Regions from separate parts of the Neisseria sp. GT4A_CT1 genome, predicted to be linked through region 3. Evidence: predicted binding sites of a transcription regulator. Region 3 holds the regulator's gene; each other region holds the start of a gene.
The links. Region 3 encodes FNR, which switches genes on or off when oxygen is low (the NO sensors DNR and NnrR bind a similar motif). Its sites were predicted from a motif close to TTGATNNNNATCAA; they were not measured.
Positions count from the first base shown of each region.

Region 1: a site for FNR is predicted at 1,851-1,864, ahead of HMPREF1028_RS06310 (universal stress protein). Genes of this name have one in related genera too.
Region 2: a site for FNR is predicted at 1,583-1,596, ahead of HMPREF1028_RS11195 (peptidase U32 family protein). Genes of this name have one in related genera too.

Region 1 is NZ_JH164966.1:325,585-328,778, reverse strand. Features, by position in the region: gene corA (magnesium/cobalt transporter CorA) at 1-451, shown strand, start outside; gene HMPREF1028_RS06315 (acyl-CoA thioesterase) at 581-1,063, shown strand; gene HMPREF1028_RS06310 (universal stress protein) at 1,216-1,680, opposite strand; gene HMPREF1028_RS06305 (tRNA threonylcarbamoyladenosine dehydratase) at 1,873-2,649, shown strand; gene HMPREF1028_RS06300 (hypothetical protein) at 2,651-3,121, shown strand; gene HMPREF1028_RS06295 (hypothetical protein) at 3,173-3,194, shown strand, end outside.
Region 2 is NZ_JH164970.1:1,880-5,073, reverse strand. Features, by position in the region: gene HMPREF1028_RS11200 (U32 family peptidase) at 1-473, opposite strand, end outside; gene HMPREF1028_RS11195 (peptidase U32 family protein) at 486-1,493, opposite strand; gene HMPREF1028_RS11185 (hypothetical protein) at 2,456-2,950, shown strand; gene dinB (DNA polymerase IV) at 3,094-3,194, shown strand, end outside.
Region 3 is NZ_JH164964.1:451,012-454,205, forward strand. Features, by position in the region: gene HMPREF1028_RS02045 (MBL fold metallo-hydrolase) at 268-1,341, opposite strand; gene fnr (fumarate/nitrate reduction transcriptional regulator Fnr) at 1,421-2,155, opposite strand; gene hemN (oxygen-independent coproporphyrinogen III oxidase) at 2,299-3,194, shown strand, end outside.

The DNA of each region.
Region 1 (3,194 bases), on a different contig from region 3:
AAACAGCGATATCCTCGGCAAAATCCACCGTCTCAAGCGCGATGCCGTCCGCCTGCGCCGCACACTTTTGCCTTTGCGCGACGTGTTCTATCAACTTGCCGTACGTGTCGATTTCACCATTTTCAAAGGCGAGTCCACCGTCTATCTGCGCGACGTGTACGATCACAACATGCAGCTTCTTGAGTCGCTCGACGCCTCGCGCGACATGGTGTTGAGCATGATGGACATCTACCTTTCCTTCCAATCCAACCGCATGAACCAGCAAATGCGCGTCCTGACCGTCATCACCATCATCTTCATGCCGCTGACCGTCATTACCGGCATCTACGGCATGAACTTCGACAACATGCCCGAGCTGCATTGGCATTACGGCTATTTTATCGTTTTAGGTTTGATGCTGTGCATTATCGTCGGGCTGCTGATTTTCTTCTCGCGCAGAAAATGGTTATAAACCCATAAAAAAATCCAATTTCCGTATATTCATATATTAAATACAATCAGTAAGGTCGTCTGAAAACCATCCCAACCACTGAACGGCCGCCTGTCTAACACAAACATTCATTTTTAAAAGAGGAACACCATGGACCAAACCCGCCAACTCCCTGCACACGAACTCATCATGTCCGAACTGATGATGCCGGACACCGCCAATTTCAGCGGCAACGTCCACGGCGGCGAACTTTTGCGCCTGCTCGACCAAGTCGCTTATTCCTGCGCCAGCCGTTACAGCGGTAATTATTGCGTTACCCTGTCTGTTGATAAAGTCTTGTTTAAAGAGCCGATACACGTCGGCGACTTGGTAACCTTCTACGCCAGCGTCAACTACACGGGCAGAACCTCCATGGAAATCGGCATCCGCGTCGAGGCGCAAAACATCCGCACCGGCGAAGTGCGTCATACCAATAGCTGCTACTTCACCATGGTTGCAGTTGAAGACGGCAAACCCGTTCCCGTCCCGCCGTTGGAAATTACCACCGAGCGCCAACGCTGCCGTTACGAAAAAGCCAAAAAACGCAAAGTCTTGAGCCTTCAGACATCGGACGAGACTTCCTGCGGATGCTGAAAACGGACGGATAAAACGGATTGCAAGACAAAGGTCGTCTGAAAACCAGGTTTCAGGTTTTCAGACGACCTTTTTATTTGACGGATAAGGACATTATCGAAACTGCGTCTGTCGAAGCAGTTTCAGACGACCTTCTTCAGTAGGGCAGCCCCTTACGCTTCTTCCGCTTTGCTGCGGATAATCAGAAGCGGCAGGTGGCTTTGGCGCATAACGGTTTCGGCGAAGCTGCCCATCAGGAGGTGCATCAGGCCGGTGCGGCCGTGTGTGCCGAGTACCAGCAGGTCGGCGCCGTTTTCATCGGCGTAATCGACCAAATCCTGCGCCATTTCGCGTGCGCCTTTGTTGGCGACCAGCAGGTGTTTGACGATGTTTTCCACGCCGTTTTCGCGGGCGGTTTTTTCAGCGAAGTCCAAGACTTCGTTGCCTTGGGCGACGGCGGCGGCCTCGTAGCTTTCGTGTTGCAGGAATTCGGGGGCGAGCGCCATGTATTCGGCGGGGTTGGCGACGTGTACCAAAGTCAGGCGGGCGTTGTTGACGCTTGCCAACTCGGCGGCGTGTTTCAGGGCGTTGAGGGAAGTTTCGCTGCCGTCAACGGCTACAACCAGATGTTTGTACATAGTTCATTCTCCTTTTGCGCCGCAGGCGGCACTTTGTTTCATGCGGTTGGGAAGGGTCCGATATGAAACGATTATAGACTCTTTCGGGCTGCTGCAACAGCCCGTCTACTTTCCAGTATAATATGTGTCGGACTCGTCCGCAGCGTTTTGCGTTGATTTTCATTCATTTATTGATATATCACAAGGTTGGGTATGAACGACACCGTTTTTCTTCCTTCGCGCCGTTTCGGCGGTATTGCCAGACTCTACGGAGATGAAGCACTGGCGCGGTTTTCGCGCGCGCACGTCTGCGTGGTCGGCGTGGGCGGGGTAGGCTCTTGGGCGGTAGAGGCTTTGGCGCGGACGGGCATCGGTCGTTTGACCTTGATTGATTTGGACAACGTCGCCGAGTCCAATGTCAACCGCCAGCTTCATGCGCTGACCGACGATTTCGGCAAGGCGAAGGTGATGGCGTTGCGCGAACGCATTGCTCAAATCAACCCGCAATGCGAAGTGGAGGAAATCGAGGATTTTGTGACGGAAGACAATCTCGAAACGCTTTTCAGACGACCTTTCGACTTTGTGATCGACGCGATAGACCAAGTGCGTGTCAAGGCGGCGATGGCGGCTTATTTTGTGCGGCACAATCAGCCGTTTATCCTCAGCGGCGGCGCGGGCGGACAGAAAAATCCGGCATTGATTCAAACCGCTGATTTGAGCCGCGTTACCCACGACCCGCTGCTTGCCAACCTGCGCTACACCTTGCGCAAACGCTACGGCTTCAGCCGCGATACCAAAGAAAAAATGCGCGTGCCGTGTGTGTTCTCGACTGAGAACATTACGCCGCCGCAATCTGGCGAAGCGTGTTCGACCGATACCGCGCCGCAAGGGCTGTCCTGCGCGGGCTATGGCGCGAGTATGCTGGTGACGGCTTCGTTTGGGCTGTATTGTGCGCAGGCGGCGGTGGAACATATTGCAGGACGGAAATGAGATGAATCGATTTTTTAAAGCCTATTTTATCGCCAGCTTGATTTATGCGGTTGTCTTCGGTTTGCTGATGTACGGTGACGGTTTGCTGTTTTCAGGATCCGAATGTTTTGATATTGCACCTGAAAATGAACAGCGTCTACAGTATTGTTCACGAGCTGCTGAAATGTCGGCTTTTGAGAAAGTGTCTTTGAAGGTTTTCTTCTTTCCGTTTTTATCTGTAATGTTATTGTCCCTACTCAATGCCGGCATTATGAAGTGGACCAAACGCTGTACAACTTCGATGACTCTTGCTTTGCCTATTGTCGAATGGTTGATTGTTTGGTTCGTTTTTTTACTGTGGGAATGGAGTAGTCTGGATAGTTGGATGTCAATAGGAGGACTTCTTTTTTTGGGATTGCCTGTTTATGGCATGGCAGCAGTTCAAGCCCTGAGTGTGTTGCGCTCTTCTGCAAATGCCAATCAGAAAATTTGATGTGGGTTTAAGCCTCTTGAAATTTATTTTTTCAGACGACCTTTTTTGCCTATGAACCGATTTTTCAAAGCCT
Region 2 (3,194 bases), on a different contig from region 3:
TCGTCTGAAGCCTTGATGATTTCGGCAATTTTGTCGCGGCTCAACTCAGACGGCGCAATCCAGCGGTATGCGCCCAGTTTTTGGAATAGCGCCAGCGTGCTTTCGTTGTAAATGTTCAGGCTGGCGCCGGCGACAAACGGAATGCCGTGTTCGCGCGCCAGTTTGACCGCGCCCATGTCGTTGGCTTCGACTTTGAATTTTTCCTGCCCCGTGATTTTGCGCAGGCGTTTCAAATCGGATTCGCTTTCCAGCAGCACCTGCGACGACAGAATAATTTCCTTGCCGCTTTCCGCCAAATCTTCCGCCAGGCTGACCCAGTCGGCAAAACGCATTTTCTGGCGGCGCGAACACACCACTTCGCCCAGATAAATGGTATCCACCGGCGCATCCAGCATGGCGGCGTAAAATTCCAGCAGCGCTTCCTTCTGCCAGAAAAACAAAACCGGCCCCATCGATAATTTCATCGGATTCATTTTCCCTCCCCCTTATTTCCACGGACGGCTGTATGCGCCCAAGGTCGTCTGATGCCCTTCCGAAACCTTGCTCAAAGCATTGTTCCATAGCGGATTGACTTTGAAATGTGCCGGATTGGCAGCGGCCGCATCCAAAGCCTGCCGCAGCGATTTGGTTACCTGCGCCGTGTACATCGGGCTGCGCTGGTGGCCTTCTATTTTGATGGCGGAAACGCCGATTTTGATGAGTTCGGGCAACATTTCCAAAACATTCAGGCTGGTCGGCTCTTCCAGCGCGTAATAGGTTTCGTCGTTTACCTCGAAACGGCCTTTGCACAAGGTCGGATAGCCTGCCGGTTCGTTCGGTTTGTATTGGTCGATTAACACTTGGTTCAGCCGCACGTTCATGCGGTCGGGCAACTGCTCCCAGCGTACGGCTTTGGCAGGCGAACACACGCCCTGCATATTCGGTGATTCGCCCGTCGCATAGCTCGACAAAATGCAGCGCCCTTCCACCATCACGCACAGGCTGCCGAAACCGAACACTTCGATTTCCACATCCGTATTGTCAATCACATGTTTGACCTGATCGACCGTCAAAACGCGCGGCAGCACGGCGCGGCGGATGCCAAACAGCTCCTTCATCATATTGATGGCTTCATAATTGGTCGCCGAACCCTGCACCGACATGTGCAGCCTCAAATTAGGATGACGCTCGGCGGCATAAGCCATAATCGCAGGGTCGGCGACGATTATCGCGTCCGCCCCCAGTTGCACCGCCGTATCGACAGCCCGATGCCACCGCTCGATTTGCCCCGCCTGGGCAAAAGTATTAATGGCCATCAACACATTGCGGCCGCGCGCATGGGCGTAAGCCACCCCTTCCTGCGCCGATTTCATATCGAAATTCAGCCCCGGGAAATTGCGCGCATTCGTCGCATCTTTTAGCCCCATATAAACCGTGTCCGCGCCATTGTCCACCGCCGTCTTCAAAGCGGGCAGGTTGCCGGCGGGACAAACCAACTCAGGGATTTTCGGCATTTTGCGTTCCTCGACTCTTGTAGTTTGTTATTCGAAAATCAATATTTAGTATGATTTCGGGTATTTTAGAGATTTGGACACAAGATATTATGATTTAAATCAATTGTGAAATCAGGTTTGGATAACGTATGTTTTAGTTAACATAATTTAACCATGTTAAATATCAAGTTAATCAGCGGGTTATCTTTTCCAATTTGATAATATGAGATTAGTTATTATCTATTAAATTTATAGATTTTTACAATAAAAGGTCGTCTGAAACAGGTTTCAGACGACCTTTTATGTACTCAACGCGAATAATCGCACCTAGGGCTAAAATTATTCATTTGCAGCCCCAAACTGCCTATCTCCTCCACTCACTCCAACAGTCCATAATGGTACACGGATGATTTTGAACCAGTTGTTTATAAAAAATAGCGAATCCGTCGGCTTTGGGATAAAAATGATAAGCAACTTGGCTTCCATCCGCTCTAAACTCCAGCCGCTAAACATGAGTACCGAAAAGGGCCATCATCGTCCTACTCAAATAAATCAAATCTTGAAGAGGATGACGTGCTTTGATTTCACTGCCTTCACAAATGAAAATCTCGTTTTTGCCAAAATAAATCCGTTCGTTATCCAATAAATTACCGAGACTGATGCAGATGAGCGGTTCGTTTTCCCAAATGATTTCAGGCGCTGGCCGTACTCTGCGGGCAATCAGGATGAAAATGAAGCATCCGACTAAAAATATAAAAATGTATGCCATAGCTGATAAACTGAATAAATGATGATGGAACGCGGATAATCATATGGCAAATTTGCGTATTGGAAAACTCATTATCAATATCTTAATATTGTCTTGAGTGATCAGCCTTGCCGACAAATTTCTTTTAATTAGCTAAATAAATAAAAATAAGAATTGATTTCATTTATATTTTGAACTAAGATAGCCCATATTTCACACCTCGTCTGAAACGACCATGCGCTACCATTTCCCGATTTCCGTCGATATGTACGACTTTTTGACCACAGGCCGATTTGATTATCTGGAGATCGGACAGACGGCGGAGATGATCCTGCAAATGTTCCCTGCACCCGAATGCGTGCCCAAAGGGCTTTTGGTAAAAAAGGGGTGGAACATTTGGCTCTACGGCGATATCGAATTGCATTTTTCAGACGACCGCCTGACTCAAATCCGGGCGGACTTTCAGCCCGGTACCTCGCTGAACGGCGGGCGTTGGTTAAGCTTAAATCCTTGGTTTTTCAGGCACGCGGACAAGCTTGATTTGTATTCCGCCATTGCCAAACTTGTGCAACACCATATCGACTTCATCAAAATCGATACGCCTTCCGCCCTGATTTTGCGTTTGCAAAGCGGCGTAGAGCTGATGTTTGAAAAGTGCAATGGGCAGCGTCTGTTCGCTTTTTGCAAACAAAAGACCACCCTGCCCCAATGGGCGCATGAAACGGCGTAGGTTCGAGCCATCGGGCAAATCTACAAAGTCTGTTTGCTTTCCCTGATCAAAGGTCGTCTGAAAACCAAATGCCGTTTCAGACGACCTTCCTCTATCGTTTTCCGCTAAAATACCCGTCTCTTTTTCTTTCCCGACCGTCTTCAATGTCCCAGCGCAAAATCATCCATATCGACATGGACGCGTTCTACGCATCGGTAGAACTGCGCGAGCAGCCGCATTTGAAAGGACTGCCCGTGGTCGTCGC
Region 3 (3,194 bases):
TGCTGCAACAGGTAAATTCAAAAAAGGTCGTCTGAAAACAGCTTCTGCTTCGTCGGTATAGTGGATTAACTTTAAATCAGGACAAGGCGACGAAGCCGCAGACAGTACAGATAGTACGGAACCGATTCACTTGGTGCTTCAGCACCTTAGAGAATCGTTCTCTTTGAGCTAAGGCGAGGCAACGCCGTACTGGTTTAAAGTTAATCCACTATATTTATGACTTGATGGAACTTGCTGTATTTGTTTTCAGACGACCTTTAGGCAGCTTTATTGTAAAGGTTCGGCAAACCAGTCTTGCGTGGCGGTATTGGCATCAAAGACTTGTCCCATTAGCGGAGTCAACGGATTGACACCCAAGCTGCGTGCCAGCGGGATGCTTTGAAGCAGGGGTTCGTTCCAAGCGTGCAGTGCCATGGCGTAGGCGCCCCAGTGGATGGGCATGAAGCGTTTGGGGGCAAGCTGCGCGGCATAGCGGGCGGTTTGTTCGGGGAAGAGGTGATTGTTGGGCCAATGTTCGCTGTATTGCCCGTTTTCGATGAATGCGATGTCGAACCCGTTGAATTTTTCGGCGATTTTGTCGAAATGGCTGCCTTGTGCCGAGTCGCCGTGAAAATAGAATTTTTCGCCGCCGTGTTCGATGACGAAGCTGGACCACAGGGCTTGGTTGTGGTCGGTCAGGGTTCGGGATGAATCGTGACGGGCAGGTAGTGCGGTGTAGCGGATGCCGTTGCGTTCGGTACTTTGCCACCAATCGAGTTCGGTAATGCGCTCTTGCGGCACGCCCCATTTTTTCAGCAGTACGCCCATACCGAGTGAGACGACAAAGTGGCTGCTACCTTTTGAATTGAGTGCCTGCACGCTGTCTTTTTCGAGGTGATCATAGTGGCTGTGTGAAATCAGGATGACATCGACAGGCGGCAGTTCGTCGATTTCTGCGGGCGCAGGCTGGAAGCGTTTCATGGTGATGGGGATGGGGGAGACGGAATTGCCGAAAACGGGATCGGTAATGACGGTTTGCCCGCCGATCCGCATCAATAGGGTGGAATGTCCGAACCAGACGAAGCGGCTTTTCCCTTCGGGTGCGGCGAGGAAGGTTTGCCAATCGGGCTTGACGGTAGGCAGAGGTTTGGGCGGGCGCGTTGCCTGCGGGTCGGTCAGGATCTTCCAAAATGCGCCGGTCAGGCCGGTCGGTTTCTGCTGCGGTTCGGGGTTGAAGAAGGTTTGCGTTTTCGGGTCGTAATGGTCGCTTGCGGGGTAAACGGGATGTTGGTCGGGATAGAGCCAGTAGGTGAGCAGGGCGCAGGCAGCGGTCAAGGTAATGAGTTTTTTCTTGTGTTTCATAATTGGTTTTTATGAAGAAGGTCGTCTGAAAATTTTTCAGACGACCTTGGATTCTGTTTGAAAATAGTCTCGGTATCCATCAGATGGCGTGCGAACAGCCGGACACCATTTTTTTGAGGGCTTGCGAGTCGAGGATTTTGATGTGTTTGTGTTCGACCGAAATTAAGCCTTCGTGGTGGAATTTGGAGAGCGTGCGGCTGACGGTTTCGAGTTTCAGCCCCAAATAGCTGCCGATTTCTTCGCGCGACATCCGCAGAATGAAATCGTTGGCGGCAAATCCGCGCGAGTAAAGGCGTTGGGACAGGTTAAGCAAAAACGCCGCCAGACGTTCTTCGGCGCGCATATTGCCTAAAAGCAGCATCACGCCTTGGTCGCGCACGATTTCGCGGCTCATCAATCTGAAAAAATGACTTCTCAGGCTGGGGATGTTGTGTCCCAGCTCTTCGATGTGGGTGAAGGGCAGCTCACACACTTCGCTGTCTTCCAAAGCCACCGCGTCGCAGCTGTGGACATGGGAGCAAATGCCGTCCATGCCGATGAGTTCGCCGGACATAAAAAAGCCGGTAACCTGATCGCGACCGTCCTGGCTGGCAACCGTGGTTTTGAAAAAACCGGCACGGATGGCAAACAGCGACGCGAAAGGCTCACCGGTGCGGAACAGATATTCACCCTTCTTCAAGCGGCGGCTCTGTCGGATGACCGCGTCCAATTGTGCAAACTCATTGGGCAAAAGCCCGACAGGCAGGCAGAGTTCACGCAGCGAACAGGAAGAACACAGGGTTTTCATCTGATGCATAGCATTGTGTGTGGTCATAAAACACCCTTAAAATTAAGGTTTTTATCCTGTCATGATTACGTAAGTTATTGACACATATCAAGACAGGTTTATCATACTGTGGCATTCTACCAAACTATCCGAAAATTGCCTAACATCATTACTCTAATCACGCACACGCCATGAAAGTAATACCGATACAAAATAATCACAATAGAAACAATGACAAGCCTGAGTTCGACCGCGAACTCATCGCCAGCCTTCCTTCCAGCGGTCCGCGCTACACTTCCTACCCGACAGCCGACCGATTCCATGACGGATTTCGCGAAGCCGAATATATCAATGCCTTGAATCAGCGCGGTATGGGGGCTTTGAACAAGCCCCTTTCGCTTTATATCCACATCCCCTTCTGCAACACCATTTGTTACTACTGCGGCTGCAATAAAATCATCACCAAAGACAAAAGCCGCGCCGATGCCTACATCGAATACCTTGAAAAAGAAATGGAGCTGCTCGCCCCGCATCTGGGCGGACGGCATCAGCTCGCGCAACTGCACTTCGGCGGCGGTACGCCGACCTTTCTGAGCGACGACCAAATCGAACGCGTATTCCGCATGATACGCAAACATTTCCAACTTATCCCCGGCGGCGAATACTCCATCGAAATCGACCCGCGCAAAGTCAGCCGCGAAACCGTCCTCATGCTCGGCAAGCTCGGCTTCAACCGCATGAGCGTCGGTATTCAGGACTTTGACCCCAAAGTGCAGGCAGCAGTCAACCGCATCCAAAGCTACGACGAAACCAAAGAAGTCATCGATGCCGCCCGCGAAGCCGGATTCAAATCCGTCAGCGTCGATTTGATTTACGGTCTGCCGCACCAAACCGCCGAAAGCATTAAAACCACCATCGACACTGTCTTGTCGCTCGATCCCGACCGCCTTGCCCTTTATCACTACGCCCACCTGCCGCATATCTTCAAGCCGCAACGCCGCATCGATACCGAAGCCGTTCCCGGCAGCGAAGAAAAACTCGATATGCTGCAATACTGCGTTCAAACCCTGACCGAACGCGGTTACGT